DNA from 3 places in the Enterococcus sp. ZQ21 genome. Region 1 is predicted to be linked to each of the others. Evidence: a T-box and tRNA genes for the amino acid it is inferred to sense, from the RefSeq annotation. Region 1 holds a T-box; the other regions hold tRNA genes.
The links. The T-box of region 1 lies ahead of argS (arginine--tRNA ligase). A T-box ahead of a tRNA ligase gene usually reads a tRNA of that ligase, here a tRNA-Arg.
Positions count from the first base shown of each region.

Region 2: it encodes a tRNA-Arg, which carries the amino acid that the T-box ahead of argS (arginine--tRNA ligase) is inferred to sense. The anticodon was not compared.
Region 3: it encodes a tRNA-Arg, which carries the amino acid that the T-box ahead of argS (arginine--tRNA ligase) is inferred to sense. The anticodon was not compared.

Region 1 covers NZ_CP125658.1:1,063,305-1,074,338, reverse strand. The annotation lists gene rpsB (30S ribosomal protein S2) at 1-188, opposite strand, end outside; gene QK255_RS05245 (arginine repressor) at 547-1,026, shown strand; partial or broken gene phnW (2-aminoethylphosphonate--pyruvate transaminase) at 1,246-2,337, shown strand; gene phnX (phosphonoacetaldehyde hydrolase) at 2,330-3,115, shown strand; gene argS (arginine--tRNA ligase) at 3,294-4,985, opposite strand; T-box leader at 5,062-5,260, opposite strand; gene arcC (carbamate kinase) at 5,409-6,356, opposite strand; gene argF (ornithine carbamoyltransferase) at 6,471-7,490, opposite strand; gene arcA (arginine deiminase) at 7,581-8,810, opposite strand; gene QK255_RS05210 (Crp/Fnr family transcriptional regulator) at 9,271-9,972, shown strand; gene QK255_RS05205 (CpsD/CapB family tyrosine-protein kinase) at 10,034-10,723, opposite strand.
Region 2 covers NZ_CP125658.1:1,904,278-1,915,311, forward strand. The annotation lists gene map (type I methionyl aminopeptidase) at 1-396, opposite strand, end outside; gene QK255_RS09225 (flavodoxin) at 554-994, shown strand; gene QK255_RS09230 (TetR/AcrR family transcriptional regulator) at 1,170-1,739, opposite strand; gene QK255_RS09235 (aminopeptidase) at 1,995-3,227, shown strand; gene QK255_RS09240 (hypothetical protein) at 3,375-3,923, opposite strand; tRNA gene QK255_RS09245 (tRNA-Arg) at 4,546-4,619, opposite strand; gene QK255_RS09250 (hypothetical protein) at 4,773-4,937, shown strand; gene QK255_RS09255 (GNAT family N-acetyltransferase) at 5,008-6,189, opposite strand; gene QK255_RS09260 (DUF3284 domain-containing protein) at 6,313-6,726, opposite strand; gene QK255_RS09265 (DUF3188 domain-containing protein) at 6,726-6,908, opposite strand; gene QK255_RS09270 (hypothetical protein) at 6,940-7,161, opposite strand; gene QK255_RS09275 (PTS sugar transporter subunit IIC) at 7,231-8,691, opposite strand; gene QK255_RS09280 (PTS lactose/cellobiose transporter subunit IIA) at 8,799-9,119, opposite strand; gene QK255_RS09285 (PTS sugar transporter subunit IIB) at 9,148-9,465, opposite strand; gene QK255_RS09290 (sigma-54-dependent transcriptional regulator) at 9,617-11,034, opposite strand, start outside.
Region 3 covers NZ_CP125658.1:1,955,625-1,966,658, forward strand. The annotation lists gene QK255_RS09500 (sigma-54-dependent transcriptional regulator) at 1-2,709, opposite strand, end outside; gene rpmA (50S ribosomal protein L27) at 3,117-3,410, opposite strand; gene QK255_RS09510 (ribosomal-processing cysteine protease Prp) at 3,423-3,767, opposite strand; gene rplU (50S ribosomal protein L21) at 3,795-4,103, opposite strand; ribosomal protein L21 leader region at 4,123-4,199, opposite strand; gene QK255_RS09520 (uracil-DNA glycosylase) at 4,389-5,030, shown strand; gene QK255_RS09525 (SulP family inorganic anion transporter) at 5,092-6,723, opposite strand; gene QK255_RS09530 (DUF1304 domain-containing protein) at 6,844-7,203, opposite strand; tRNA gene QK255_RS09535 (tRNA-Arg) at 7,360-7,433, opposite strand; gene QK255_RS09540 (O-methyltransferase) at 7,747-8,430, opposite strand; gene QK255_RS09545 (signal peptidase I) at 8,558-9,076, opposite strand; gene QK255_RS09550 (ATP-binding protein) at 9,331-11,034, shown strand, end outside.

The DNA.
Region 1 (11,034 bases):
TCTTCAGCAACGCTCTTCATGTAATCATAAGCTGCATCTACTAATTTAACTGTTTTTTGTAAGTCAATGATGTAGATTCCGTTTCTTTCTGTGAAGATATATTTCTTCATTTTTGGGTTCCAGCGACGAGTTTGGTGACCAAAGTGTACGCCGGCTTCTAGTAATTGTTTCATAGAAATTACTGCCATGTTTGTTTCCTCCGATTTGGTTTTATTTTCCCTCTTCTTATCTTCTACCTTGCCGGCAAACTTTTTCAAGCACCTACCGACAATCCAATAAGAATGTGGATTTGCTGATGCATAAAGCACCCTCAGCTATTATACAGACAAAAGATCCATATCGCAAGAGCAAATGTACTTTTCTGCTCAACATTCAATAGTTTACCTGAAAGACAAAAAGAATTCAAGAAAAACAGTAGATTTCTCTTTGTTTCTTTATTCTCTTTTTCCCATAAAATAATTTTAGATATAAAAGACGAATATTATTGGGCAATCCTTCTTTTTTTTGTTATGATACATGTGAAATCTTTCGTAAAGGAGAAAGAAAATGCGCAAAGCTCAAAGACATTTGCTGATTAAACAAGTCATTGAAGAATTCCCGATCCGTACGCAAGAAGAACTATTAAACAAACTTGGGCATTATGGCGTTACCGCAACGCAAGCAACGATTTCTCGAGATATACGTGATCTGAAAATCGTGAAAGCACCTGATGAAAACGGTATTTCCCGCTTTGTGTTGTTTCGCGAAAAAGGTACTCCTGATACTAAGACTGAAGAAGAGGATCGGCTGATTCAAATGATTGAAGACATTGTGTTGAAAGTCGAACGAGTCCACTTTTTGACAATCGTTAATACCTTGCCAGACAATGCTCATTTATTTGCATCTGTTTTAGATGAGATCAAGCCTCCTCCTATCGTCAGTACGATTGCTGGATTTGATACGATCATGATCATCTCAGAAAATGAGGAGGATGCAAAACGAGTAGAAGAATTTCTTCACCATCCGACTGAAGTATCACTTTTTTAATCAGAACACGTGTTCCTAATAAGGAATGCGTGTTTTTTTATTTTCAATATTTTCCTTGTTAAATAAACCTTTACACTCTTTACAAAAATACATCAGTTTTTATTTAAACTTTTCATAACTTTGATTAAATCACAATACTCTTCATTTATATTGGATGTTAGCAAGAGCAGATTCTTGCTCTTTGTGTATGTCAATAAAAAAGAAATGAAAGGAAATCGCATGTATAAATTATTAACGCCTGGACCATTAACGACTTCTGAAACAGTGAAAAAAGCGATGCTGACCGATCATTGTACCTGGGATCAAGAATACAAAGAGATGACACAATGAATAAGAAAAAAATTGCTGGAGCTTGCTCAAGTACCGGAAGAACTATACACAACGGTCTTGATGCAAGGCAGCGGCTCCTTTGGGATAGAATCTGTTTTAAGTTCTGTGATCAGACCAGAAGATACTTTGCTGATTTGTTCAAATGGCGCATACGGTCAACGAATGGTTGCCATGTGCAAATGTCTGCAACTAAACTATGCAGTTTATGAAGTACCTGAACACCAAATTCCCCAAGCACATATGATTACACAGTTGATTGAAGAGAATCCGTCTATCTCCGCACTTGCAATGGTCCATAGCGAGACTACTTCCGGTATTTTAAATGATTTGGAAGAAATTGCTGCTGTCACACAGGAAAGAGATCTTTTGTTTATAGTAGATGCGATGTCTAGCTTTGGTGGGATACCGATTCATGTAGCGGAACTAGGGATCGATTTTTTGATTTCTAGCTCAAATAAATGTATTCAAGGTGTTCCAGGTTTTTCTTTTGTACTTGCTAATAAAGTGGAACTAGAAAAGCGAAAAAATGCGAGTCGAAGTTTGTCACTTGATCTGTATGACCAGTACCGCGTGATGGAAAACGAGAATGGCAAATGGCGTTTCACTTCCCCTACTCATACGGTTTTGGCTTTTCAACAGGCATTGAAGGAACTAGAGCTAGAAGGAGGGATCGAAACTCGATATTCACGTTATCTCGCCAATAATCATGTGCTACGACAAAAAATGACAGAGATGGGGTTCCAGCCTTTCATCCAAGAGTATCAGGGGCCATTCATTACCTCTTTTCTTTACCCTAAAGACTGGCGATTTGATTTCAATCATTTCTATCAGCATTTAAAACAAAACGGATTTGTGATCTATCCTGGGAAAATCAGCGATCATGAATGTTTTCGTATCGGTAATATTGGCGAGATTTATCCAGAAGACATTTTAGAACTGACAGCAATTATCAAAGACTATAAGGAGAACATTAATGATTAAAACTGTAATTTTTGATTGGGCAGGAACAACTGTGGACTTTGGCTGTATGGCTCCTGTCCACGCTTTTAGAAATGCTTTTCTAGAAAAAGGGATCCAACTGACTGACAAAGAGATCCGCGAACCGATGGGAAAATTAAAATGGGATCATATCCAACAGCTTCTTTCCCTCCCTTCTGTCAAAGAACAATGGATAGCGATTCATGGACAACTACCTCAGGAAAAAGAGGTGGAGGAATTGTATCAGCAATTTGAACATTATCTGTTTAAAGATTTGGTCCAACATTCTACCTTGAAACCCGACACATTGGAAACGATCGAACAGTTGAGAAGCGCTGGGATCAATATTGGTTCCACGACTGGATTTACTGCTCCTATGATGGCAATCGTAGCAGAAACCGCAAAAAAAGAAGGGTATTCACCAGACTTCATGGCAACTTCTGAAGACGTCGAAGGATATGGACGACCATTTCCTTATATGATTCATAAAAACATACAATATTTCAAAAACAAGTCAGTTGATGAAGTAATCAAAGTCGGAGATACGGTCTCAGATATCCAAGAAGGGAAAAATGCTGGGGTGTTTACAGTAGGTGTGATTGAAGGTAGTTCGCTGATGGGACTTTCATATGATGCATACCAACAAATAGAGATGGAGGAAAAAGATCGCTTAAAACAGTCTGTTGCACTTAGATTCCAACAAGCTGGTGCTGATCTTTGCGTAAATAACTTGAAGGAGTTAACAGAGTACATTTTGTGCGCTGACAAGAATCCAGAATGACTTTTATACAAAATAAGAGCTGTGACAAAAATATTGTCACAGCCCTTATTGCGAATAAACGGTGTTCTCCTGCCAACTCCTCGGTCACAAGTCACAATATCCAACAAACATGAGAAGCTGTTTTTTGAAATTGTTCCTTGTGACTCGGAGCTGAACACTGATTTCACATTCTTTTTTCTTACATCTTATCTGGTGCATGAAGTCCTAGCAAACGAAGATCTTCTTTCAATAATACAGTCACTGCATACACTAAAGCTAAGCGTGCTTCTTTTTGTTCATCGTCAGCTAAAATCTTCGTATGAGCATAGTATTTGTTGAATGCCTGTGCTAATTTGATTGCATGTTTCGCAATCACTGAAGGTTCATATTTTTCCCCAGCGGATAAGACTGTTTCAGGATATTTTTGAACCAATTTGACTACTTCCCAGCTGATATCGTCATTCAACGCATAGTCTGCTGTTTCTGAAGGGACGAATCCTGCTTTTTCCAACAGACTGACTGCACGAGCATGTGTATATTGCACATAAGGTCCAGTTTCTCCTTCAAAACGAACCACTTCTTCTAAGTTGAAGTCAAATGTATTGAGACGATCGTTTTTCAAATCATGGAAGATGACTGCCCCAACCCCTACTTGTTTAGCTACAACATCTTTGTTTTCTAAATCAGGGTTTTTCTCGCTGATCTGCTCTTTAGCAGATTGGATTGCTTCATTCAATACTTCTTCTAGTAAGACGATTTTTCCTTTACGAGTTGATAATTTTTTACCACCTTGTGTGATCAAACCAAATGGGATATGGTGCATGTCGTCAGACCAGTCAAAGCCCATTTCCTTCAAGACAGCTTTCAATTGTTTGAAATGATAACTTTGTTCATTCCCTACTACATATAGAGATTGTTTGAAGTCATAGGTACGTTTACGATACAATGCGGCAGCTAAGTCACGTGTGATGTATAGTGTCGCGCCATCTGATTTCTTGATTAATGCTGGATTCAAGTCGTAAGCAGAAAGGTCAACGATCTCCGCACCTTTATCTTCGTTCAGCAAATGTTTTTCTTCTAAAAGTTCGACGATTTCATCCATTTTGTCATTATAGAAAGCTTCACCGTTCAATGAATCAAACTGTACTTCCAGTAGATCATAGATTTTGTTGAATTCTTTCATCGATTCATCACGGAACCATTGCCACAATTGGATAGCTTCTTCATCGCCTTCTTCTAGACGTTTGAACCAAGCACGAGCTTCTTCATTTAATTCCGGTTCTGTTTCAGCTACTTCATGGAATTGGACATACAAACGAAGCAGTTCATTGATTGGCTCTGCTTTGACCGCTTCTTCTGAACCCCATTTTTTGTAAGCAACAATCAGTTTTCCGAATTGCGTGCCCCAGTCACCTAAATGATTGATGCGGATTGGCTGGTATCCGATTTTTTCCATAATGAAGCCAATCGAATTACCGATAACTGTCGAACGTAAATGTCCCATTGAGATTGGTTTTGCAATATTTGGAGAAGACATATCGATCGGTACGGTTCCTTGATTCCCGATATTGCTGTCCCCATAATGTTCTTTTTCTTTCACTACTGTTTGCAAAACTTTTTTGCTGATAAGTTCTTTATTCATGAAAAAGTTCAAGTAAGGTCCAACCACTTCGATTTTTTCAAAGTTGGCAGAGTCGATTTTTTCTGCTAAATCTGCAGCGATTTGCTGTGGCGCTTTTCGGTAAACTTTTGCTAATGAAAAGGCTGGAAATGCCACATCCCCGTGTTCGGCTGATTTTGGATTTTCTAGTAATTGTTCGACTTGTTCAAGTGTCAAATCGTCTTTGACAATGTCATAGACGGCTTTTGCGACAAGATCTTTATTATTCATCTTTATTCCTCCTAAAATACTCTCTTATTTGTTCAACAAAAAAAATCTCTAATGACGACATACTTAGTATGCCATCATTAGAGACGAGATTTCCCGCGGTACCACTCCAATTGTCCTAAAAAAAGGACCAGCTCCATCTGATATCGGTAGACGACCGTCTGTTTAAAACAGAATTCTCCAAGTGCGCTTCGTTGTATCTCCTTCATTCGGCTTCCACCACTTCCGAATTCGCTAGCCAAGAATGATACAAGTACTCTCTTGTTCAACAAATCTTAATCTTATTAAACTTTCTTGAATTATATCAGAAAAAAAAACGAAAGGCTAGTCGTTTCTAATAAAAAAAACAATCCAGATGGCCTAAAGGAGAAGAAATACCACCTGGATAGTTATAAATCATTTCGTAAATACGAAAGACTTAACAAATTAATCAGCTACGATAATCGTTCCTTCTTCAGAAGCTAAAAGATTTTCGATATTTTCTAAAGAAGTGATGATTGCCTTAGCGTTCGGTTTTGCTTCAACAAATGCAATGGCTGCTTCTACTTTCGGAAGCATGCTTCCTGGAGCGAACTGTTTTTCATCAATGTATTGTTTCATTTCTGAAACAGTAACAGTTTCTAGTTTCTTTTGATCCGGTTTTTGGTAATTGACATACACATTGTCTACACCTGTCAAAACGATCAGCAAATCCGCATCGATGATTTCGGCTAATTTTTCTGAAGCAAAGTCTTTATCGATCACGGCTTCTCGCCCTTCTAATCCGGTCGCTGTTTCTACAACAGGAATCCCGCCACCGCCGACAGACACCGTGATAACTCCTTGTTCGACTAGCGTTTCGATGACACGTGCTTCTTTGATCGAGATTGGTTTAGGGGAAGCGACTACTTTTCTCCATCCACGTCCAGCGTCTTCTTTGAATGTCACAGTAGAATCAGCATTCATTTGTTCTTTCGCTTCTTCTTCCGTGTAGAATGGGCCGACTGGTTTACTTGGATTTTTGAAGGAAGGATCGTTTTCATCCACAATGACTTGAGTGACTAAAGAAACTACATCTTTATCGATCCCTTTTTCCTTCAGTACTTCACCCATCGCGTTTTGGAGCCAGTAGCCGATTGACCCTTCCGTCATTGCGACACATGTATCTAAAGGCATTGCTGGTGTTTTCTCAGAATCAGCAGCTTGCTGCTGAATCAATAGGTTGCCGACTTGCGGACCATTTCCGTGAGAGATGATTAGTTCATCTCCTTGTTCGATAAATTTCACTAAATACTTTGCTGTTTCCATTAACGCTTCTTGTTGGGCTTTTGCACTTGCATCCGTAGACAAGATGGCATTGCCTCCTAAAGCGACAACTACTTTTCGTTTGGCCATTTCATTCGTCCTTTCTTCAGTTCTCCTGAATTTTCTAGATAACAAAACGAGCCAGCGTTTTGTGATTTTCCCTCAATGCTGACTCGTTTTTTCGTGAGATGAATGTGGTTATGCTTAAACGCGAGGGATAAACAAGTTACCTAATGTTGCTGCCATGATCGCTTTGATTGAATGCATACGATTTTCTGCTTGGTCAAATTGACGAGCATATTTGCTGCGGAAGACTTCATCTGTTACTTCCATTTCAGTGATGCCAAAGCGTTCTTTCATTTGTTCACCGTAAACAGTGTTTGTATCATGGAAAGCTGGTAAGCAGTGCAAGAAGATCAAACGATCTGTATTGTGTGTTTTTTCTACCATTTCCATATTGATTTGGTAAGGTTTCAACAATTTGATCCGTTCTTCAAATTTATCTTCTTCACCCATTGATACCCATACATCAGAATAAAGCACGTCTGCTCCGTCTACACCTTTATCAACATCGTCGGTAATCATCAATTGTGCCCCTGATTTTTCAGCAAAACCTTCTGCCATTTTGACGATTTCTTCTTCAGGTTGTAATTCTTTTGGTGCAACGATACGCATGTTTGCTCCCAAAATTGCACCTGTTACTAATAAAGAGTTAGCCATATTGTTTCGACCATCTCCACAGTATGCAACAGTGATACCTTCTACAGTTCCAAAGTTTTCTTGGATAGTTAAAAAGTCAGCGATCATTTGTGTTGGATGCCATTCGTCAGTCAAGCCATTCCAAACTGGAACGCCAGAGAATTCTGCTAGTTCCTCTACCATTTTTTGACTGAAACCACGGAATTCGATTCCGTCAAACATACGACCTAACACTTTAGCTGTATCTTCTGTTGATTCTTTTTTACCTAATTGGATGTCATTTGCACCTAGGTATTCAGGATGTGCGCCTAGATCGATTGCTGCAGTGGTAAATGCAGAACGAGTACGTGTAGATGTTTTTTCAAATAAAAGTGCGATATTTTTTCCTTCTAGATAGTGATGTGGGATCCCACGTTTTTTCAAGTCTTTCAAGTGTTCTGAAAAATCGATCAAATATTGTAACTCTTCTTTTGTAAAATCTTTTTCTGCTAATAAACTTCTTCCTTGGAATACTGATTCTTTCATATTAAACATTCTCCTTTAGATTGTTTTTATTTAAGATTAAAGAGGAAATCCTGACGACAGCTGACAGTAAGACTGTCGTCAGGTTATAAACTACTTCAAGTCTTCACGGACAAGTGGTTGGCTCATACAACGTGGACCGCCACGACCTCGTGACAATTCACTAGAATTGATTTCCAACACTTTGATACCATAGCTACGAAGCAATTCGTTCGATACGTAATTCCGATTGTAAGTGACTACGACACCTGGAGCGATTGCCAATGTATTGGATCCGTCATTCCATTGTTCTCTAGGGGCAACGATCTCATCCCCATTACCAGTTGGAATCAATACAAGATCATCTAATCCAAGAGCAGCTTTCATCGTTTCGTGTAAGTTATCTGAATGAGTGATCTTGATATCATCACCATCTGGTTCGATCGTAAAGACATCCATCTTACCGTCTTTACTTTGGATTGCTGGATGGATAGTGAATTTGTCATGATCTACCATTGTGAATACGGTGTCCAGATGCATCATTGCACGGTTGTTCGGGATTTTGATTGCTAATACTTTTTCAAATCCTGAATTTTTTGCGAATAGATGGCGTGCTAGTTTTTCTAAAGCTTTTGCATTTGTTCGTTGAGAAATCCCAACTGCTACTACTTTGTCGCTTAAGATTAATTCATCTCCACCTTCGATATGATCAGGATTTTCACGATCCAACCATACTTCGATCCCTTTATTGGCAAATCTTGGATGATGTTTCAAAATATATTCTGTAAACATCGATTCACGACGACGTGCTTCAAAAGTCATCTTATTGACGGTCATTCCATTTCCCATTGATGCGGAAGGGTCGCGTGTAAAGTACAAGTTTGGCATTGGGTCCATGTAAAATGGATAGTCGTCGTCTGCTGAAAGATCATATAGGCTGCTAGAACGTACTTCGATATCTTTTGTACGAACCCCAGCCATGATTTTATCTACCATTTCTTGTGTTTCCATTGATAGAAGGAACTCATGAAGACCATCTCTTACTGCATTCGATGCGATATGAGATTCATCCAACATTTTATTCAAGAATTGTTCTTTGACGTTGCCTGCGTCAATCGCTTCTGCTGCTAATTTTTCCAAGTAAAGAGTTTCGACGCCTTCGTTTTGCAAGGTCTTTGCAAAGTTGTCATGCTCTTCTTGAGCAATCGGAAGATATGGAATATCATCGAACAACAGACGATCCATAATATCTGGTGTCAAATTTTCCACTTCTTGTCCAGGCCGTTTCAGTAAAACTGTCTTTAATTTCCCTATTTCAGAGAAAACGTGAATAGGTTTATCCATGTTATGTTGCCTCCTTCTTTTTGATTACATGTATAGGATAGCCTCCTTTTGTAATCACTTTCATAATTTTGTCTCATTCAAAATGAGACATCCCTCACATTAATATTCGATAATTAAATAATTAAACGTTTTTCTAATTTTAAGCGTAATTTATTCATTTTTTATTCTGTATACACTTCCAAAAAAATATTTATTCATCTAAAAATTTTTTTTGAATAAATCAAAAAAATAAACTATACTAACATTGTTAGCGTTTGCTATATGTATTATTATTGTTTTTTATACACAAATACTTATCTTCAAAATAAATTATTCAATGTAGATGTATATTTTTTACATAATAACAAATTTTATTTGTAAAGTATTAAAACTTATGTTTAATCCAGATGTGTTAAAACTTTACAAATTCTTTAAAAAAAGTAACAATAACTATAGTGAACAATAAGGAGAGGACTTTTTAATGCGTGTTAATAAAATCGATTTTCACTTTTCAAAACTCAGATATCAACCTGATTTTGAACATTTCTCGGATGAAGAGTTCCAACAGATCAAGGAACATACTGTTCTTCGTTCCTATAAGAAAGGACAAATCCTTTTTGATGATGGAGATCCTAGACAACGGTTATATATCTTGACCAAAGGACTTGTTCGTTTAGAACGTTACGATGAAAGTGCCACCTATTATTATTATGATTACGTGACTACCAATAACCTTTTTCCTATGTCAGGAATGTTTGGAGAAGAGACCTACACTTATACAGCTCAAGCGATGACTGATATCGAAACTTTCTATCTTCCTGTTTCCTACTATGAAAAATTAGCACGAAAAAATCCTGAACAACTGATCTATATGATCCAAAAAATTTCTAAAGTAGTCGAAATACATGAGTTACGTATCCAAATTGGATTAACCTCCAGTGCTTTTGATCGAGTGAAACAAAATCTATTCATTTTGAAAGAAGAACTTGGCGTACCAACAGAAGACGGCCATATCACCATTCCTTATCCAATTACCTTAAAAGAATTAGCAGTGAATAGCGGTACGACACGTGAAACTGCTGGACAAGTAATCAAACAACTACGTGATTCAGGACTGTTAGATTATCACAAAAAGCATTTTACTTTCTGTAAGACCGCTACTACTCCAGCTTTGAGAGAATAACGCGACAAAAAGAAACAGCGATCCTGATATTTATCGGGGGCGCTGTTTCTTTTTGTTTCGTCTATTCAAATGATTGGTAATAATAAGTGAGATCACTCTCTTTTTTTGTTCCATTGTAAACTACACCTAATATATTTGCTTTTGCAATCTGCAACAGTTCTTTCGCTTTTAACAACTCTTGTTTCTTTGTCTTTCTTTCTCTGACAACAAGTAGCGTTCCATCCGTTTTTGCTGCAAGGATTTGAGCATCCGTTACAGTCGCTACCGGAGGCATATCAAAGATGACCAGATCAAAGTCAAGTATCAGTTCTTCTATTATCTCTTCCATTCTTTTCGTCCCTAAAACTTCCGAAGGGTTGGGCGGCTTTGGACCACTGGGCAAGATCCAAAGATTTTCTATATGTGTTTCAGTTATGTAATCGTCCGCTATCCGTTCACGCTCACTAAGTAAATTACTCAATCCTTCATTATGCGGCAATTGAAAAGACAATGCTACAGTTGGTTTCCTCAAATCGGCATCTACAAGTAAGACCTGTTTTCCACTATTTGCAAAAACTACTGCTAGATTAGCGGCAGTAATAGATTTCCCTTCATCTGGGCCGGAAGAAGTGATGACCAATGTATTCAATTCCCGATCAATCGCTGCAAACTGGATATTGGACCGGATCGTTCGATATTTCTCGGCAGTAATCGATTGATCAGCTAGTGCAACTAAAGGAACCGGAGAGGCAGCTATTTTCTTTTTCTTCATATTCTCTCTACTTTCTTTTTTCATTTTGTATTCAGACTTTCTATGTACACGAATAAATCCTATGATTTATTGAATTAATCATAGCACAGGAAAAAAACGAACACAATTTATATAATAACTATTTTTTATTACAGATATCAGCATAAAACGTTTTTAAAACAAGCTGTCTCGTAATTTTAAATAACACAACCAATTAAAAATAGGCCAAAAATAGGGTTGTGACAAAAATCTGTCACAACCCTTATTACAATAAATAGTGTTCAAAAGCTTGCATCTACGGTAATAAGTTCAACCAAATCAAAAACATGTGA
Region 2 (11,034 bases), 840 kb from region 1:
GATGTACAATGCTTTCTTCGTTACTTCCATCAATCGGTCGATCTCAGGTGTAGATTCTCCTACTACATAAGCCCAACAAGAATCGGAAATGCCGCCTTTCAAATCGATACACATGTCGACTTTTACCAAATCGCCGCTTTTCAAAGGTTTTTTACGAGGAAATCCATGACAAATTTCATCATTGATACTGATACAAGTCGCATATTCATACCCTTCGAAGCCAATTTGCGCAGCGATTCCTCCATGACTCTCGATATAGTTTCTGACAAATACCTCAATATCCCAACTTGTTATGCCTGGTTTGATAAAATCACGCAGATTTTTATGTACATCTGCCAATAAAGCGCCAGATTCTGCCATCATTTCAATTTCACGTGCTGATTTTAAAGTAATCATATTTTCGTCTCCTTTTTACAAATCTCTCTCATTTTAACATAGCGGCATACATTTAGCCAAATGACATTTCCCATGTGTCTCTAGGTTTTATTTTCTTTTCAACGATGTTTTGGTATAATTCATAATTGTTAAATAATTTTAAACAAGGAGGCACATCATGGCTTTAGCAAAAATCGTATATGCTAGCATGACAGGAAATACTGAAGAAATCGCCGATATTGTTGCAGAAGCATTTGAAAATATGGATATCGAAGTCGAAATCAACGAATGTACCCAAGTAGATGCAGATGAATTCGAGGAGGCAGATATTTGCGTCGTAGCTACTTATACATACGATGATGGCGATCTTCCTGATGAGATTGTAGATTTTTATGAAGACTTGCAAGAGTTGGATCTATCAGGGAAAATCTACGGCGTCTGCGGATCTGGAGATACTTTTTACGATGAATTCTGTAAATCAGTGGATGACTTCGATGCTGCTTTTGGAAAAACAGGCGCATCAAAAGGCGCAGAAAATGTAAAAGTAGACTTAAATGCTGAGGAAGAAGATATCGAAAATCTAGAAGCTTTCGCTAAAGAATTAGTCGCAAAACTTTAATATGCTTGAGATATAAAAGAGCCGTCCAGATTGAATCAATCTAGACGGCTCTTTTATTGTATTCATGGAAGAGTTCTTCGGGAGTTAAAAATGTATACGCTGTAAGAAAAACGAAATTTTCCTTATGTTGACACATCTCTTGTTATCTACTGATTGGCGAAACTCTTGAGTATATTCAATCGATTTCGATTGGTTCTTTGAGATTCAAGATTGCATCAATGCTGTCTTGGATCATTTTTTCAATCTGCTCATCAGTTGGATGGATAATGCTTGAAGACATCAAAGCTGCAATCCCGGTAGCTATGATCCATGTACCGTTATGCAAGGATTCGATCTGTTCTTCTGAAAGATCCGCGTAGGCTGGGTCCCGTTTCACTGTATTCACAAAGTAAGTATAAGAGAAATTTTGCATCTCTTTTCCTCCACCATATTCTTCTAAGTACAGTGAACGATACAACTTCTTCTCTCTTCTTGCAAAATGGATATAATTAAAAGCAAGATCGATAATCGTATTCCCTGTATGCTCAACTGGAAACACTTCGTATTGCAAATAATCATAGATTTGCTCAAAAAGTGCTTGTCTCAAGTCATCCATATTTTTGAACTCAAGATAGATCGGCTGCGTGGAACAATTCATTTTGTTCGCAATGTTTCTCGCAGTAAATCGTGTAAATCCCTCGGTGGCAGCTACTTCATAAGCAGCTGCCAAAATCTGTTCTTTAGTAATCGTCTTTTTTCTTGCCATATTTTTTTAATCTCCTCAATTTTTTTATAACGCTTCCACCATTGATTAATTTCATTGTAACATGTTTTTTTTGATATGCAAAATTAGTTTTCGATTTTCTTCACAAGCTAAAATAGCAAGTCGTGTCATAGAACGTGAAACGCAACCAGAAAAAAATAACCTCCTTTTTTTATTTAAAGCTACATTGTTTGAATCATGATTAAATGGTATCATGCTAATAGTTACCAGAAAAAATGGTGAGGAGGAATTTTTATTATGTTATCGAATTTTAATGAACTTCTAAAAAAATATGCACGCTTAATTGCAGAAACTGGCGTGGCCACAGAAAAAGGTCACACAGTCGTTTTACAGATCAGTGTAGACCAAGCACCCCTTGCTCGCTTGATCACACAAGAAGCTTACAAATTAGGAGCTGCTGAAGTCATCGTTCAGTGGACAGATGATCAGATTCAAAGAGAATTTCTTTTACATGCAGCAACAGATCGTATTGAGGATGTACCACAATCTAAAATCGTTCAAGCGGATGAATGGCTTGAAAAAGGAGCAAGCAGGATTAGTGTCGTTTCTGCCGATCCTGATGCGTTTGCCGGTGTAGACAGCCACCGAGTAGCAACTTATCAAGCAGCTGCCGGTAAAGCACTAATGAATTTGCGCAAGGCAACTCAGGCAAATAAAGTCAGTTGGACTGTTGTAGCTGCTGCTGGTAAACAATGGGCAGCAAAAGTTTTTCCAGATCTGCCAGAAGAAGAACAAGTTGATGCATTATGGGATCAAATTTTTAAAACAACTCGTGTCTACGAAGAAGACCCTGTTTTAGCATGGAAAAAACACGATGAGAAATTAGCAAAAAAAGCAGAAGAATTGAATCAAGAACAATTTTCTGCCCTGCACTACACTGCTCCTGGTACGGATATCATCATTGGATTGCCTAAAAACCATCTTTGGGAAGGTGCTGGAAGCTACAATGCTCGAGGGGAAAAATTCATGGCAAATATGCCAACAGAAGAAGTGTTCACCGCTCCTGACAGTCATCGTGTAGATGGGTATATTTCAAGTACAAAACCACTGAGTTATGCTGGTACGATCATCTCTGGTATGAAATTTACTTTCAAAGATGGAAAAGTAGTTGACTTTTCTGCCGAACAAGGCGAAGATGTCTTAGAAAAATTGCTTGATACCGATGAAGGTGCGCGTCGTCTAGGAGAAGTGGCACTTGTTCCTGACCCTTCACCTATTTCTCAATCTGGTATCATTTTCTTCAATACACTATTTGATGAAAACGCATCGAACCATTTAGCCTTAGGATCTGCTTATGCCTTCAGTGTGAAAGGCGGTACAGAAATGTCCGATGAAGAATTAGCAGAAGCTGGTTTGAATAGAAGTCAAACCCACGTAGATTTCATGGTAGGATCTGACAAGATGGATATCGATGGTATCCGCGAAGACGGTTCTACAGTACCGATTTTCCGTAATGGAGATTGGGCTTGAGCAAAATCTTGTTAGCACAAATAAAATAACGAAAAATATATAAAAAAGAGAGTGGGACAATAGTCAGAAAAAAATCTGATTATTGCCCCACTCTCTAGATATAAGTCAAAAAGATTGAACGTATTAGTGTACTTCCATTTTTCTCTTTTAAACTTCTCCTTCAACTTGTACAATGAATCTTTGCTCCCAATTCCAATCAAATGCAGTAGACCTCAACGCCCGATCAGTATGACCTCCTCTGGTCCAACTCATATAGTTCCCGTTTGACATATTTTCTATAAAAAATATATTTCCCAACGAATTCTGTCCGGCTGAATATAACTTCCACAGAGTCCCTACCCTCTCTTTGTTACCCGAGAAGTCCAAAAAGCTTCCTCCACTATCCCAAATATATTGCGGTGTAAAATTCATACTTCCCGGAATCTGCTCCCGGATATAATAACCACCGGCATTTGCATTGTACTCCATTACCCAACGTTGGGTTGAGTCAGATTGATTATAATTTTCCATTGAAATTTCAAAATATAGAATAGGATTATGAGGTATGCGTGACACAGTAAGCGTTGTATCACTAGCAGCTCGAAGCGAAACAACTTTATTATTATATTCACTGGCATCCACCGTCCCAGTCCCTAAAAAACCACTACATAAAGATGTCAAGACGATTGTACTAAGTATCAATTTTGCTTTTTTCATTTTCTACTTCCTCCTTTTTTATCAAAGATTGAGAAACCCTTTAATTTCTCTTTTAAATGTTTTTTATATTTTTTATTAAGTGCTAAATAAGAAGATTCTTTATGTACTTATTCAAACTAACTAGGTATTTCAAATCGAACAAAAAACTTCTGACTTTCCAATTATTCTAGCTGTGAAGTGCTGTTTGTATCAACTATACTTAGTACTAATCCCACTTTCGAGATTCTCTATGTAGTGCGCCTGTACATTATGTGCCCAGATTAGCATAAAAAGTTAAACATACTTATGCCCACTAGAAAGGCTCTAGCTCCATAGCATTGGAAAAGCTACACACCTACCAGTAAAACCACTTTGTTCTATTACCCTTGCATCTGCGAAAGCCCTAAGTAAAACAATCAATGTAGCGCTAAGAATCCATTTTTTTAATTTTTCTCCTTCTTTCATTTTTATTTTTATTTTTTGCTTTCCGTTTTAATGAAAATGTTTTTTTATCACCTTCCTTCAACAACAATTATACCCTTATATCAATAAAAAATGAAGTTTTTTTAATTATAAAACATTTAATTTTTGTTGTTTTAAAATAAAAAAACCTGTACCACAAAGGATACAGGGGTTATTTATACGTTCCTGACTGGAATCGAACCAGCGACCTATCGCTTAGGAGGCGATTGCTCTATCCTACTGAGCTACAGGAACAATTTCAATAAATCAATTGTAGCTTGTTTGTTTTTTACTTGCAAGCTTATCTGCTAAAAAAATCAGCTTGTAGGTTAGGCAAAACGTTTCCACTAGCTCTTAACAGATGATAAACTAGGAGTAGAATGAAATAATACAGGGAGGTTCTTTCCAATGAATGATAAGCCAAAAGAAAAAGTATATGCCGAACGCTTAGATTCATCTAAAAAAAATCGGGAAAAGATCACGAAAGAAGCAATCCAAGACCACAAAAAAGAAAACCCTAAAACAAAAGAAAACAAAAAATTCAAATTTACGAAAAAAGAGGATTTACTTTAATATTTTCCTTCAAATGTCAAACGAAAAATAAACGGGTGGTGACAAAAATATTGTCATCCCCCGTTTTTTATCAAAAATAGTCATTAAGGATTGGCTGTTGCTGTGGCAAGATCGAACTTAACATTTCTTCATATTCTTTTGCCACCTGTATCCTCTCTTGGAATACCAGCTCTTCAACTTTACGATATCCTAATAATAGCTGTGTGATATGTTGGATACTTCCGCGAACGATCGGTAACGCCGTTTGTTCTACTTTTGAGAGATGGTTTTTTCCATTTTTAATCGTTACTTCCACGATTCCTTCATTCCATTTTGCATACTGATCTTCTTCTATCTGAAGAGCAAAGGCAGCTTGTTTCTTTCTAAATGGATATTTTTCCAAAAACAAAGAAATATCCACGATCCTCGCCATCATATAAGGTGTGATCGTTACAGAAGCAAATGGATTTGCTAATAGATAATTTTGATCATTGCCACCGTAGCCACATGAATATTCAAATGTTTCAAAAGCACCGTTATGGGAACTTACAAAGCGGACAAGGCTGCAAAAGGCATCGTGATTCAAAAATCCCCATTCCACAATAATAAAGGAAGACGCTGCAAGCTGGTAAACGACATAGCCCATTGCTTCCCCAGTATCATCAAAATACAAAGCAAACTGGTAATTACCTTTTTGCTTGAATTTATACGTATACCACCAGTCTTCGCGCTTCAGACCAGCTCGTTGATTTTCAGGCATCTGTTCATAAATTCGTTTGATAGCAGCTTTTGCATCTTCGAAATTCATACGCTTCATCTTGCCAGATTTCTTTTTGGTAAAAGGCACGTCACGACTGTTTAGTTGATAACTGATTTTATCAAACGATTGTTCATAGCCATAGCGCCGATAGAAGGGATAGGAGAAGGGCGCCAGATAAGATAAGCTTACTTTACGATAACGGCAATCTTCAAGAATCTTTTCCATGATCTGATTGATTCCGCCTTGTCCCCTTGCTTCAGGATAAGAAGCAACATAGCCAATACCGGCCATTAAATACTCTTGTCCGTAAAAATTCACTGGGAAAGGAGTCGCCATGACTTGACTTGTTAGCCGATCCTCCTCATCAAAAAAACCGTAATTCCAGGAATTCTCCGCAAGTGTACGAAAACGTTCTCTCCTTTCAGGTGTATCTGCCCCATTAAATGCATATGTGGCTAAAGCAAACATTTCCTCAATCGAAGATCCCCCTAGCTCTCTTACTTGTTTTGTCATTTTGCTGCCCCTTCCTACAAAAAAGCTAGTGAGGAATCTCAGGAAAGACTTTGCTTCCTCTGAAAAATCTCTTCTAGCTTACTTCATTTTTCAATAACTAAATAGTACCATTTTTTCAATGGTTTAATACGTTGCTTCGATCATCTCTAGCATTTTTTTGAAACGTCTCCGCTTAAAGTACATCAAGATCGTTCCTAAAAGCATATCATTCAACTTTTGAAGCATGCCGTAAGACTCCATTTTTTCTGTGTAATGAATCTCACAGGTCGAATCGTCTACTGGTTTGATTTGATAATGAACAACGAATTCATTCTTCGTTGTCGATGTACGAAACTTATAAGACTGGTTTTCAATGACTTCTTCGATTTTTATACGAGCCCGGTTATTTTGCGAGAATTGTTTGACGTACTCCAAATTTTTCAGCTGTTTTCTGGTCACTGATTTGCCGGTCGCTTTACGTACATCGAAAAGAACAGAATCCATAACTTTATCGTAAAAAAACGACGCTGGAATATTTAATTTTTTTGTGATTTCCATTAGTTATTTTTCTCCTTTGCTTCTTCTCTTTTTTTCCCCTTCATGAAGAAGTAGATTCCTAATCCTGTTAGGAAAAGACCCGTGACCATACTATACAAATCATACCTTTGCGAATGTGGATTCAAACTATACAACACGATCAAAGAACCAATACTACATAAAAATAAACCGTTTTTTATCATATCAACCATCCTATCTTTTTGAACCATTTTCTTAAACAGCTGTTGACTGAAAATAAAGGACTGTTCCCCAAGGCTGTGCTTTGATTAGTTCCTTTGCTTTTTTAGCCGCAGCTTCCGGATCTTCTGCACTTGTCTCAAAGAACATTTTGATTCCTTGTTTTTCTTTAAACGTAAATGTCATTCCTTCTTCATTGTATCCTTCTAACAATTCTTTGATTGCATCTTGTTGCATTGCACTGGCAATTGAAATCATTTTTCAGCTCCTCCTCGAAAATTCATTATGAGGAACGGAACTTAAAGCGTCCCGCTCCTCAGATTCATCTTATTGTTGTTCGCCTGCGGCAGGGTCCATTTTGTTTGCAGAAATGACAAACGGTGCCCAAATCAAGAAAGTCACGACCATACATACCAATGTTACGATTGGTGCTCGCCAATCCGCTCCTGTTGCTAAGAATGACAATAAGAACGGCGGTACTACCCATGTAACTTGTTGCGATACTGGTGCTACAAGTCCAAAGTAAGTTGCTAACCAACCGATAGCTGTCGCAACTACTGGAGCAATCAAGAATGGGATGAACATGATGGCATTCAATACGATCGGCAGACCAAACATCACTGGCTCGTTGATATTGAAAATACCGGGTCCAATGGATAATTTAGCTACTGTTAAATAATCCGCTCGTTTAGAGAAAATCAAGATAGCTATCAGTAAGACGATCGTTCCACCTGATCCGCCAAACCATGCAAAAGCATCGAACGATCCACGGACCCACATATAAGCTTTTCCATCTTCGATTGCATCTAACACGGCTGGTGTACCAGTTTTTCCGTTATAACCTTTTTGGAAAATATCAATATTGATTAGTTGTGCTTGTCCCCAGATTCCCTCTAGCACTGGTGCCAATACATTTGGTCCATGAATACCAAAGAACCAGAATACTTGAACAAACACTGTGACGATCAATACTGCTCCCAACCCTTGAGATAATCCTAGGAATGGTTCTGCAATATATTTTTGCACCAAATCAATGATTAGTTGCCCATCAGCTACACGACCTACGATATAATTGATAATAGCAATGACATATAAAGCGATCGTAGCTGGTAAAATGGCTGCAAATGCTTTAGATACTGCTGGTGGTACTGAATCAGGCATTTTGATCGTAATGTTAGCAAGCATCAATTTACAAAAAATAATGACTGAAATTGCTCCCATGATCATAACTGTAAAATAAGCGTTTCCATTCAAATGATCTAGTTTTAGCCAACCCCATAATCCAACTGACAGTGTACCATCTGCAATCGTTGCACCAATCTCAGAACTATTGATTGCATCTGCGACATTTGAAGGGACATTCACATCTAATGCTGCTGATAATGCTGGACCAAAGGAAATACCTTGAATCAAGGTAGCTAGACCAACGATTCCCCCAGCTAGATCATTTACTCCATAAGCTCGGGCAAGATTATCCCCCCAAGAAAAGGCAAAGATCAATCCGGCGATTGCTAGTGTACCGTTCCAGACAAAACCATTGATTCCGATGATGACATTCAATACGGCAAAGATTCCTTTGTCTGCTGCTAAACTGTCAGCGTAGGTACTGTTAAACTGTTGCGGTAAATCTCGAATAATTGCATTGATCATTACAGCGACTGATCCCGCCATTGTTGCGGGCAGTGTGCCGATAAAAGCATCACGCAAAGCAACTAAATGTTTTTGCGCTCCGATTTTTGCGGCAACTGGCAGGATGTATTTCTCCATCCAACTTGTTAGTCCGTTCATTTTTTACTTCCTCCTATAAGTTTTTTATATAAAGAGAGTTCTCTTTATAACAAAATAAAAAATCCGTTCAAAAATTTTTCTTCTTCCGTTCAAAAAAGAAGTTGTATTTATTCGCTGTATACGCGACGATAAAGTTCGATGATTTCTTTTGCTAAATCAGTAAACGCAATAGACGTCATTAAATGATCTTGACTATGAACAGTCAATAACGTCACTTGCATATGATTTCCTTGTGCTTCTTGTGTCAACATATCTGTTTGTGCATGATGTGCTTGTATAAGTGATTCTTCTGCATCAGCGATTTTTCTATCCGCTAACTCGAAATCACCGATTTTAGCAGCCGCAATCGCTTCCATTGCGTCGCTCTTTGCATTACCGCCAAACATGATTAGTCCCATGATGGCTTCTAGATTTTGCTGATCTTCCACGTTGTTATCCCCCAACTACATACTTGATTTATTTCATTAGATTTTCTGCCTGTGCAAGTACTTTTTCTCCATTCATCATGCCATAGTCTTGCATATTGATAACATCTAACGGAATACCTTTAGGCGCAAGTTTTTGTTCGAATTGAGCTTTCATGAAACGTACTTGAGGACCTAATAATAAAACATCGACATTCTTAGATTCTAAATTATTATCTGCATCTGAGGCAGAGACAGCAAAAATATCGGCTTCCATTCCTTTTTCTTCTGCTGCTTTTTGCATTTTTGTGACCAATAAACTCGTACTCATCCCTGCTGAACAAACTAACATAATTGTTTTTTTTGCCATTTTTAACACTCCTTTTATTTTTTTTACACTTTTATATAATGCAAGAAGCATGCCAAGAAAAAAAGAGCTAAAATAGCGTTTTCATGCTTTTTAGCTCTTTTATATAGTGCGCACACTGATATTCAGTGTGTAAACAGTATGATTAGTGTGTTTATTTTTTTATTTTGTTTTCAAGAAACATTTGTGTAAGAAACGCGATATCATCTTCTGAAATTTTTACCTGATATTTTCGTTCCAGTGCCATCAAATTTGCTCGAACGATATCCATTTCCAAACGGTAAATTTTTGAGAAAATAGATAGTTTCTCAAATTGCCGATGCGATTCTTTTTTGATCAATCCGTCTAGCATGAAGGCTAAATGGATGACAATTCCAGTATCTACTCCTGGTTCTACGATAATCGACAAATCTGTCTGGATCTGCTGAACTGTTTTTTGCAATGAGCGGATCAATTCATCAATAGAAAAGACATCACTTAATGATCCTGAAAGCGAATCAACAATTTTAGCTGTTGGGACCTCATCATCAGCTATACGCTTCAAAACATTCAATTTTTCATCATCAAAAACGTCATAGGCAGAAAAAAATGGGATATTTTGATAATCAACGTCAACCGTTCCTGCAATTGCTTTGATTTCATATTCTTCCAATAAGGCATCAATGTGTTTTTTGAATGATTCGCGTTCTAAAAACTGCATCTGGATCAGTTCTACTTTGTTTTGATTAATCACCGGCATAATCCGTTGATACAATTTGGCAGCTACTCCCTCACCAGTAAAACATGTCACGATGACGGCTTTTTTACGCTGTAAAGTTTCAGCTTTTTCCGCTTTGAACTGATCACGTACGATTGATTCAAAGGAGAGCTGAATATTTTGATAAATGTCTTCTAAGCTTCTTCCAACACTTGCCATCCGTATCGCTTCTATCACAATCATCGTACTTGTCATTGTGATTGCTTTCGTCCGAATGCCAGTCTCTTCATAAATCAAATCACTGAAGGTGTTTAATGATCCCATATCTGTTAACAAAAGCAGTCCATTCGTCAAATGCCCCTGATAATTTTTGACATATTGTAGTACCTCTTCATACATTGTTTGAACTTCCATAACCAATGGCATATTAAAAGCTTTTCCTACTTTTGTTCCTAATAGTTCTTGCGCCATCTCCAACATACTTGAAGCGGTCTGTCTGCCGTGCATCAGTACGAGAACATCTACTTTGTTTTCTTTAACAGGCTCACTTTCTCCTAAGTTGATAGAAAGAAACATACTGATAAAGCCAATTTCATCAAAAGGAATCTCGACTTGTTCTTCTTCTTCAATGATTGTCGAAAGATCGATTGCTACCTGGAATTCCTTCTTAAAATTTTTTCGTACGTTATTCAAATCTGGATGGACAATCATATGTCCTTCTCTCACACGATCCAATGTACTTTGCAAATGCAAAGCAAAAGCAAAACGAGCTTTTTCATTATAAATACGGTCTAACCGTTTTTCAGCTACATCATACAATTGATTGGTTAGCCGCCAGATCTCATCTGGTAAAAGATCTTTTGGGATTGAACTTT
Region 3 (11,034 bases), 890 kb from region 1:
ATTATAAAGAGGATCACTCATTGTATTCGTCAATTCGTTTTCTTCCACCGTCAACGTTTCATTTCGAATAATCCGTTCGATCATTCCTGCTGTGTGTATCACTAAGTTGATCTTAAAACCATATTCTTCATTGCCAATTCCCATCGTCTGAGAGACTTGTGTAGAAAATTGCCACATTGGATCGATTAGTTTACTACCATTGATAAAGATGAAGTTCTCAGAGATAAACTCAACACATGTTTTTTTAGCTGTCTCTTCATCTAGCGAGACGAATTCAGTTTCTTCCATTTCTGATTCCATAAGCAACTGATCCAAAATGACTTCGATATTTTGATCAATGAAGCGCTCTAAAGGAATAAATGGTGCTTGGATATTCAAATCAGTAATTCCAGTAGTTGCTATGATCTGATATTCTTTTTGGATAACCGGCAATTCTTCTTTCACTTCCACAATCGACAAAGCTAGAACTTCTAATTCTGTTTCTTGACGCTTGTTTACCGCTCGTTCGATCAATTCTTTGATTCTTTGCGCTGTACCTTCGCCAGATGCACAAATGGCCAAAACAGCTTTTTTCTTATGGATAGGTTTTGTTTCCTGGACAGGTTCTACAGAAGATATTTCTGCGTAACCTCGAAAATTCTTCAATGATTCATGCAACATATCTAAATCTGTCCCTAATACAGAGACCTTTCGCACAGTTTCCAAAACTAGAGAAGTTGTTACCATGTCAACGGTACGTACAGGTATCCCGGTGTCTCGCTGAATTTGCGAATTAAATGAGGCGAGGGACCCCATATCCACTAATAGTATGACCCCGCTTCCTTCATCTACTTCTTGTACATTGCGTTCAATTCGGTCTAAAGCTGTTTTCGGATCCATATCCAACGGCATGTCTACTGCTCGTACATTCTCTGCATCTAACAACTGTTGGACAACCTGAACCATACTGCTTGCTGTACTGTTTCCGTGAGCCGCAACGACTACACCGATTCTGCCGCTTGCTTGGTTCGCCCGTAACGAGACGAGTAGAACAGTCAAGTAGTAGTCTTCACTTTCTGGAATATCCACTTGAAAATACGTTTCTATATAACTACGCACTTCTTTCGCAACAGCATATTCATCTGGAAAATCAAATGCCATCTCACGGATATTATCATTCGTATGCCGTTCTTCTCCTAAATTGATCTTTTTCAAAAACGAACTGATATGCAAGCTCATAGCATAAATAAAGTTTTGCTGAAAGTCATATGGTAAAGATCTTTTGACCATTACATAAATCTGATTGGTCACTTCTATGATTTTTGGATCTACAAATTCTGCTAATTTGCTATCTGCATTAAAAGAAAACCCATGGTCTTTATAAAAAGACTTCAGATGGATGTTGATATCTGTAGAAATAAAGTGATTGATTGCTTCTTGGTCCAACCCATCCGACTTCAGCAAAGCTGCTTTATCTCCGATGATATCATATAGATTATAAGGTAATTCATAGGAGTCTGATTGGATTTTCATGATCGTATCGTTTGGTGCTACAGTTATCTTTGGCTCCAATATTTTAGAAAGCTCTGCCATTGCACTGCGGTTGCTTGCTAATTGAATCAATCCGCTACGAATTCCTTCTGTCAAATCATCAATCGTAATCGATATTTCGGGAGATTGCATATGATTTAGAAATCCTCGTGCGCATACTAACTGGATATTCGACTTCAATTGACCTATATTCCCATAAGTCACACTGCCAATCAGTGCTTTTGCTACATCTTCTGTCAAAGAGATCTTTCGTTGCGTGCGGTTCGCTTCGTGGGCAATCATGATTTTTACTAAATCGACTTTCTCATTTGCAGGACGTTTTTCAAAAGCCGGAAGTTTGATATTAATTGGGATACGCCGAACAAAAGTTTCCAATAGCGAAGAGCCTGGATCTTCTGTGGTCGCACCTACGATTCGTACATTTGCTTCATGAGATTTCGTTGTTTCTCCAAGACGACTGTAAGTCCCGTGATCCATAAAGTAAAAGATCATTTCTTGACCTTCTGGAGGCAATCGGTGAATTTCATCCAGAAATAGCATACCACCATCCGCTTGATCGATAATTCCCATTTTTTCTTCATCTGCACCTGTAAAGGCTCCTTTTGCATACCCAAATAAATGGCTCATCAAAAGCTCAGGGTTATTCGCGTAATCAGCACAATTGAAAACAATCAGTTCCGTTTCCTCATCTATTACATGATGTGCTTTGGCAAAATGATACATCGCGTGCGCAAAATAAGTCTTTCCTGATCCGGTAGGTCCTGTAATCAAGCAATTTAATCCTCTTGGCGGATACAAGATCGCAGCTTTTGCCTGTTCCACTGAGTTTTTCATGCTACCATTAGCTCCAATGATTTTTGCAAAGATATCCTTAGTATCTATCTGGAGCATATTTTTTTCTTCAGAGACCGGCGTTTCTTTGTAACTGACCACATGTTTTGCAGCTGGCTTTACGTGCGTAGCGAGTGTTTGATATATGTAACGTACTGGTCGTCCATCTGTCTTTATCAATTTTCCTTCGCGCACTAGCTGATTCAGATCCTTACTGCTATTCGTTCGTTGGATTCCTAACACTTCAGCAATTTCTTGTGTCGTTACTCCTTGGTCATATTCTGCCTTTGTTAAATGAGCGGTTTTTTCTTTGACATACATATAAATTCGGTCCATGCGTTTTGCCAATGGTATCGCTCCTTTTCTATAGACTGTTGTTCTTAGGCTTCAAAACATAATACTATGTATTTATTTCCGTTTCGTCAACTATTTACCTGATTTTGTTTCGTTGACAACAAGCGAAGGGACAAGCGTAATGAAGATAAAAGAACACAAAATATCAATTCCATTTTTATATTGGAAACAAGAAAAAGAACACTATTTATCCTACAATGATGCTGCTGATAGCAAACAATATCGCTTTCATTAATAAAAACAATCGTTATCAAAACATTCTGATTACAAGATGGCAAAAAAATCTTAAGCGTAAAAAGACATGGTAACCTTCGCATCCTTCATGACAACTTTTATTTTTATAAACAAAGAAGAGGCTGTGACAAAAGTCTTGTCACAACCTCTTTAATCGCAAGATTCAATTAAGCTTCTTGAGCTACTGGATAAACAGACACTTGTTTTTTGTTACGGCCTTTACGTTCGAAACGTACTACGCCATCAACTTTTGCAAATAAAGTGTCGTCTCCACCGATACCCACGTTTACACCTGGATAGATTTTTGTACCGCGTTGACGGTAAAGAATTGATCCACCTGTAACTGTTTGTCCATCAGCGCGTTTAGCACCTAGACGTTTTGATTCTGAGTCACGGCCGTTAGATGTAGAACCGCCACCTTTTTTGTGGGCAAATAATTGTAGATTCATAGATAACAACATGGTCTGCACCTCCTATTTATCATTGATTGTTTTAATTTGGATATATTCTGAGTTTTCAGCTTCTATTGATTGTAAACCTAATAAAAGATTTTCTAATAGAATCTCAGCAATATTGTTTTGTTCTTGTGTCATTCCTGAAGTGACTTCGGTATAAAGATAACCGCCTTCTTCTTCATTCATTTCAACAATCGGTTCAAAACCGGCTAATGAGGCAATCCCGTTGACAGTGCTGATCGCTAACGCAGAAACACCTGCACAAACGATATCACTTCCATAAGGACCAGCATCAGCATGCCCGGTCAAAGTGAATGAAACGATCTGACCTGCGTCATTTCGCTTAAATGTTCCTTTGATCATATATAGGCCTTCTTTCTCAAACGCTGATTAAGCGTTGATCGCGTCGATAACCACTTTTGTATATGGTTGACGATGACCTTGTTTGCGGTGTGAATGTTTTTTAGGTTTGTATTTGAAAGTAACGACTTTCTTTTGTTTGCCGTGTTTTTCAACAGTACCTTCAACAGTTGCACCTGCAACAGTTGGAGCGCCTACTTTTGTAGATTCGCCACCTACTAAGATAACTTCGTCAAAAACAACTTTTTCTCCTGCTTCAACGTCAAGTTTTTCAACATAGATTGCTTGTCCAACTTCAACTTTTACTTGTTTACCACCAGTTTTAATAATTGCGTACATGCTATAAAGCACCTCCTTCTGATATACTTAGACTCGCCATCCGAAGTGACAGCATCTGCTGTGCTTATTACTTGTTCTGAGCGGTTGTAGCTGTGGAGTCCACAATTACAACAGTACTAGCTTACCAGAACAGCCGCTGTTCGTCAACTAAATTTAAAGTCAAAAAATGAAATAAAGATTTAAACAATCGTTCTCCTGCTTTTCTTTCCTCTTCGTTTCTGCCAAATAAAATAGTCGCATTGCGTTTCTTTTCTTCTTATAATAAAAGAAAAAGGAGGAGCACAAATGGAATACCCAACAGAATTGATACAAGAGGCTTCTTTAAGGATGAACGACCGTCCTGTAGAAGGGTTTGTCGCTGGGCAAGGACCTCTTCATCCTAAATTAATGCTTGTAGGAGAAGCCCCAGGGAAAACAGAGATTGATACACACATCCCTTTTAGCGGACAAGCTGGAAAAGAATTGATGCAGGCACTTTCTTCCACTGGTTTAACACGAGAAGATGTCTATATCACCAGTGCTGTACGGAGTCGCCCGTATCGCGTGACTCATTGGATCAATAAACGGACACAACAGACAGAAACTGTTTATCCAAATCGTACACCTACGCGATCCGAAGTATTTGCACACGCACCGATACTGGATTACGAACTGATGGAAATCCAGCCAAAATTAATTGCGACACTTGGAAATATTGGCCTGCAACGATTACTTGGTAAAGAATATACTGTTACCAAAAACCATGGTCAACTCTATACAGGTCCCGTCTTACAGCTAACAAAACAAAAAGATGCCTACGAATGGTCAGAAAAAAACTATCGTATCCTTCCACTTTTTCATCCAGCAGCTATTTTTTATAATCGTTCCCTTGTACCTGTTATCCATCAAGATTGGCAAGTACTAGCTTCACTTTTACAACAAGATTAAAAAGAACAGACAAGACGGTGAAATTGTTAGTTTACAGTCTTGTCTATTCTTTTTCATTGTTTTAATGGCTCATTGCAGTATATTTCGCATGCAATGCTGTCAACGCATGAGCAACTGTTTGATGTTGATGTGTGGATGTATATTCCCATAAGTGAGAAAGTTGTTTTTCTACTTCCGGCTGCAAGGAAGTATAGATAATCGTTTGTCCTCTCTGTTCTGCTTTTTCTTGAAATTCATCAAAAACTGCGCGTGCCGTCAAATCAATACTTGGTACGCCACGCATGGAGAAGATGACACCGTCGTGATGGTTTAGTTCTTCCAATTTATTTTTTAGTTTCTCTGAAGACATGAAAAACAGCGGACCGCTGATGTACACTACTGTCCAATTATTCAGCTTTTCCGTTTCTGGCAGCCCCATTCTTTGCCAATCGATTGTTTCTAATGAAATCGTGATAGCCGCACTTTTTACAACAAAAAATACACAACCGCCGATAATCCCAATTACAATAGCAATACTTAAATCAAAGATGACTGTACAAATCATTGTAAGAACAAACAATAGAATAGCTGACCAATATTTATGAACAAATAGCTCCTTAATCGTTCTCCATTCATTCATACGCCAAGCCGTCACGATCAAAACACCTGCAAGTGCCGGCATCGGAATCTGTGACATCACTGGCGCAAAAACAAGCATGGAAAGCAACAAGACAACTGCATGGATCATGCCAGCTAATCTGGTTTGTGCGCCAGATTTGATGGCCACACTTGTACGAGCAATGGCTGCAGTAGCAGGAATCCCGCCAAAAAAAGGAAGCAATAGATTTCCCACCCCTTGTGCCACTAATTCTTGGTTACTGTCTAATGATTTATTCGCCATTCGACCAGCAGAAGCACCACATAATAAGCTCTCAATCATCCCTAACAGAGCAATGCTAATGGCCGGAACGGCTACTTGTTGCAAGGCAGAAAAGCTAAAATCTCCCAAGCCCAAGCGATTACTGCTGATCAGTGTTTGTGGGATGTTACCAACAGTGGCTACTGGTAAATGACACAGTAGCGTAACTACTGTTGCTAAAATGATGGCCAACAGCGAACTAGGCATTCGTTTCGCCCATTTTTTCGGATAGATGAACATCCCTAAAATGACTAGGCCTCCCATAATCAAAGATGCTATGTTTATTGGAAAACCTAGTGTTTGATAACTACTTAGCTTTTCAATAACATTTGTACCTTCCGAATGAACACCAAACAAATTATCGATCTGACCTAATGCAATAATAATAGCAATACCTGAAGTAAATCCTGTGATTACTGGTGCTGGGATAAAAGAAGTTAGTGTTCCTAATCGGAAAAGTCCTGCTGCAAGTAAAAATAGACCTGCCAAAAAAGTAGCAAGCAACACACCTTGCATTCCCTTTGTTGCCGCAATGGACATTAGAATAGCTGCCATTGCGCCTGTCGGACCTGATATTTGATAAAAACCGCCTGATAAACCGCCAATAACGAGACCGGCAATGATAGCCGTAATCAAACCTGCGGACGCATCGGCTCCGCTTGATACCCCAAAAGCCAAGGCTAAAGGCAATGCTACAGCAGCTACTGTGATTCCAGCCAAAAGATCTTTCTGAAATCTTGAAAGATCATAACCTAAAAATTCTTTTTTTAGTGATAAAACATAATTTTTGAACACCTATCTAACTCCTTTTCATGAAATTTTCTAAAATACCATTCATTAGAATAGCATATTTCATGAGAAAAAGTAATATTTTTCACAAAGTTTCCTGTCCAATAGATCCTTGTTTTTCCACATTTAGAAGAAAATAGAAAGCAAGGCCAACAGAGCTAACCCACCTTGTTTTAGTAAAATCCAGCGATCGCTAGTCAGACTTCCATACAATGCAACAATAAAAATTGATAGCAACAGCATACTTGTAATTTCTTTAGGTGCGGAAGAAAGGTAAGCTCCGTAAAGTAGTCCAACCCCTAATAGTCCATTGTATACTCCTTGATTCTTAAATAATGTTTGAACAGATTTTCTGCTTAATTCTTCTTTATTCATTTTAAAAACTCTGCTTGTCGTATCGGAATCAGTTCTTACTGTTTCGATGTACATGATATAAAAAAATTCGATGGCCACTAGAGTGACTAAAATTTTTGATAATATTGACATATTTGCTTCCTCTTTCTGATGGATTTTATTTTTACTTCCTATAATTGTACTAGATAAAGATGTTTTTTTCATTTTATTTGCCTTTGAAAACAAACAATATTGGCACAAAAAACAAAGAAAAACCGTTAGAAACCTCAGTTTCTAACGGTTTTTTAGCGTCACAGGAGGGATTCGAACCCCCGACCGTCCGCTTAGAAGGCGGATGCTCTATCCAGCTGAGCTACTATGACAGGAATCAGCGGAACATCAATAATTATAGATAATTATATTGCTTCTGTCAATACGAAATAGTTATTTAATTAGCAAATAGCCAATTATTTTAATTCAACTACCAAATCAATCCTTTGAAAAGAAACATTCGCTTCCATCTATTCTAAGGTTATCAGTCGAAAACAGGAGTTGCATTGTCTTCATGCTTACTCCTGTTTATTTCAATCTATTCACTATTTCCTTCAGTTGTTTTACAAATACAGTCTCTTTCACATCAAATTTAGATGGATTCTTTGATATAATCAATCACTTACTGATTGTCATAATCATGTATCACCAATCGATTTCTTCTGCTTCTTTTGTCATTAAGATTACACCATCGCCTAATGGTAAGATGGTCGATGTCAAATCAGGATGGTTCATCACGACACGAAGGAATTCATTTAATTTACGATGGATAGCTCGTTTGCCACGAGGAATCTCTTCATCAGGGAGCAAGATCGTCCCTCCTTGGAAAATATCATCTACCATCAAAACGCCACCTTTTCGTAACAAACGCAAACATTCAGGTAAAAATTCAATATATTTTGATTTTGCACTATCCATAAAAATAAAGTCATATGGACCAGACAATTCAGGCAAAATATCTGCGGCTTGCCCTTCAAGCAAGGTTACTTTATCTGTCAATCCTAGACGTTCATAGTTTTTTTTCGCTTTCTCGATCATGACATCGAAACGATCAATGGTCGTAACATGAGCATTTTCTCCGATTGTTGTCGCCATGACACTTGATGAAAAACCGATAGCTGCACCGATCTCTAAGATTCGTTCAGGCTGAATCTGTCCAAGTAAAAATTTCAAAAATACAACTGTTTCGTGGGGAATAACCGGTACTTCTGCTACATGAGCTTCTTCTTCCAATTTGCCTAGCTCACCCGGTAATTTTTTTTGCTGGGTGCGCATAAAGTCCAATAGTTCTTCTTTGACTACAGGACGATGCATCATTTCATTGCGCATACTACTCCTCCTCTTTACACATTATACGAACAACTAGCTAAATCTACAAGCTGTATGAGTATTTTCCGTATCACTCGTTCAGAAGAGTAATGGTATCTCTTGAATATATTTGTCTTTTTCAACATTCTCACAAAAATTTCTGTGTTCGTCTCCGCTTCTTCTTCAACTCTACAAAAGTATTCCAAGCTGTGATTCCTGTTAAGCAAAAAGCAATCGTAAAGAATAACCCCTGGATCCATGCAAATGCTGTTTTGGAAAGGACCAGGCCAATATATGGAATCTGGAAGATTGGACTACCGATAATATTTCTCTTTTTTACTACTCCAGGCTCGATATAAGTCCGTGTGTCAGCTTTTGTATAAAAGTCGTTGTAGTTGTTTTCAATGGCTATTACGCGACGTGTCGAGATTTTTTTACCTGAATTTTCATAATATGTAATAATATCTCCGACTAAAATCTCATCTGTATTTTTTGGTCGTACATATATCAGATTTCCTTGTGCATAATATGGGTTCATTTCTCTATCCTCAATAATATAAGGAGTCAATCCAAAAATTCGGGGAACCAAGACGACGAGAAGAATAAGTATTAAAAATATAATCAGCGTTACAGAACTAACAAAAGTTATTTCTTTGTAATCAGGCATCGTTTTCAACTCCTTTCTTTCTTCAATCCTTCTTAATCATATAATAACGATAAATTTTTTTCAAATTATAACTGTAAAAACACATTTTTATGACAACGACGTTTTTTGATTCTATTTCCTCATCTTTATCTCATTTTTCATTATAAATAATTGACGTTAGTAAAAAAAACGTTTACCCTAAAATTACAAGTTTTAGAAAGGAATACCTTTAGGCTTTTTTTAATAACATATATAATAAAAAAGAATCTTTCTATATGCGCATAAAATGGAGCATAATAATTATATTATCAGTGTTATTTTTAGCAGGGATTGCTTATTTCTTCTATTTTATCTTCTCTCCTGCTAATAGTAATCAAATGAAAGAAATAAAAGATTCATGGGTTTTCTATTCAAAAGATGATCCTGATTTTAAGTTTGACAGCAAGTACACTCGTACGATTCCTACCGTAGACAAAGATGAAACATTTATTATGGAAACGACACTTGAGAAACCGTTGAACGAAGCAAATTTACTAATCAAAGGAAATCATCAATGGATTACTGTGTATCTAAACGGAAACATTTTATACCAACGGGAAGATTACGACGCAGAAAGCAACCCTGGATTATCACTGGCTGTGATAGATTTACCATCAGATTACATCGGAAAAAAATTGATGATCTCTGTCTCATCTCCTTATCAAAACTACGCTGGGTTGCCACCGAAAGTCTATATAGGTACAACTGGTCCGTTAATCGGTTTTATCTATTCTCAATCAGTACCGCAAGTATTAACGATGATCATTGCAGTTTTCATTGCTATTGGGACGTTTATCTATACCATCTACTTGATGTACAAACAAAAACGGCTTGAATACTCGCTGATTATCTTAAGCTGCTTTGCTTTGGCATTAGGATTTGAAGCTGTTTCAGAAGATATTTTAAGTGGCATCCTTTTTGAACCATTCGTTCACTCTTTTTTATCTCATTTATTTATTATCCTAACCTCGGCTTTCATTATCTGCTATTATTGGAGCCGGATGATTTATTATAAAAAATGGTATGGGATTTTTTGTATAATCCAGCTTTCGATCTTTTCTGGTGTTCTGCTTTATGCAGCTTTTACTTCTGCAGAACTTCCTGAATTGATGCCAATTGCTAATATAGCTAGTGTTATCAGTACTCTAGTCACTTCGCTTACCTGCATTGGTGAAGCATATAAAAACAATCGTTTTTATGTAGTTTGTACACCTTGGATCGTCTTGGTTGCCATTATCCACTGCTTGATTTATATCCAAACAGCACTAGGTATTTATCAAACGACGATCAATTGGTCTACGATTTTATTCATTATTATTTTGATTGTTATTATCAGTTACAATCTGATTGACCACATTCTGAACACAGATAAAGACCGAAGACAAGTAGATTTCTTAAAAATCAAAAACGATTTGCTGGAACAGCATTATGAGCAACTTCGACAGCATATCCAAGAAGTAAATACGCTTCGTTTAGAATTTGTTCAGGAAATGGAAAATCTGCAAGACTTAATGCATACGGATCAAGTAAAAGCAAAAAAATATGTGGAAACAATCTTGGAAGAAGCAAAAAATTTTGAAATGCTGTGTTCTTTTTGCAATCATCAGATGACAAATCTGATTTTCGCGCGCTATCAACAGTTAGCTGCTAAACGGAATATCCAGATCACCTTCCAAGCAGAACTTCCTGAGGATCTTCCTATCAAAGATGATGATCTAGCCCAGCTTTTGATTCATGCCCTAGAGCATTCCTTTAGAGAAACTCATGCCATCGAAAATCCGCTGTATCGAAAAATTCATTTGTCGATACACGAACAAGAGGATCATTTCATCATTTGTTGCGAACATAGTGCACATTATGATACGAATATATTCAGTCGAGGTATCACAGAAGAATTAGATGATCAGGAACGCTTTGATTTGATGATGATGAAAGATGTG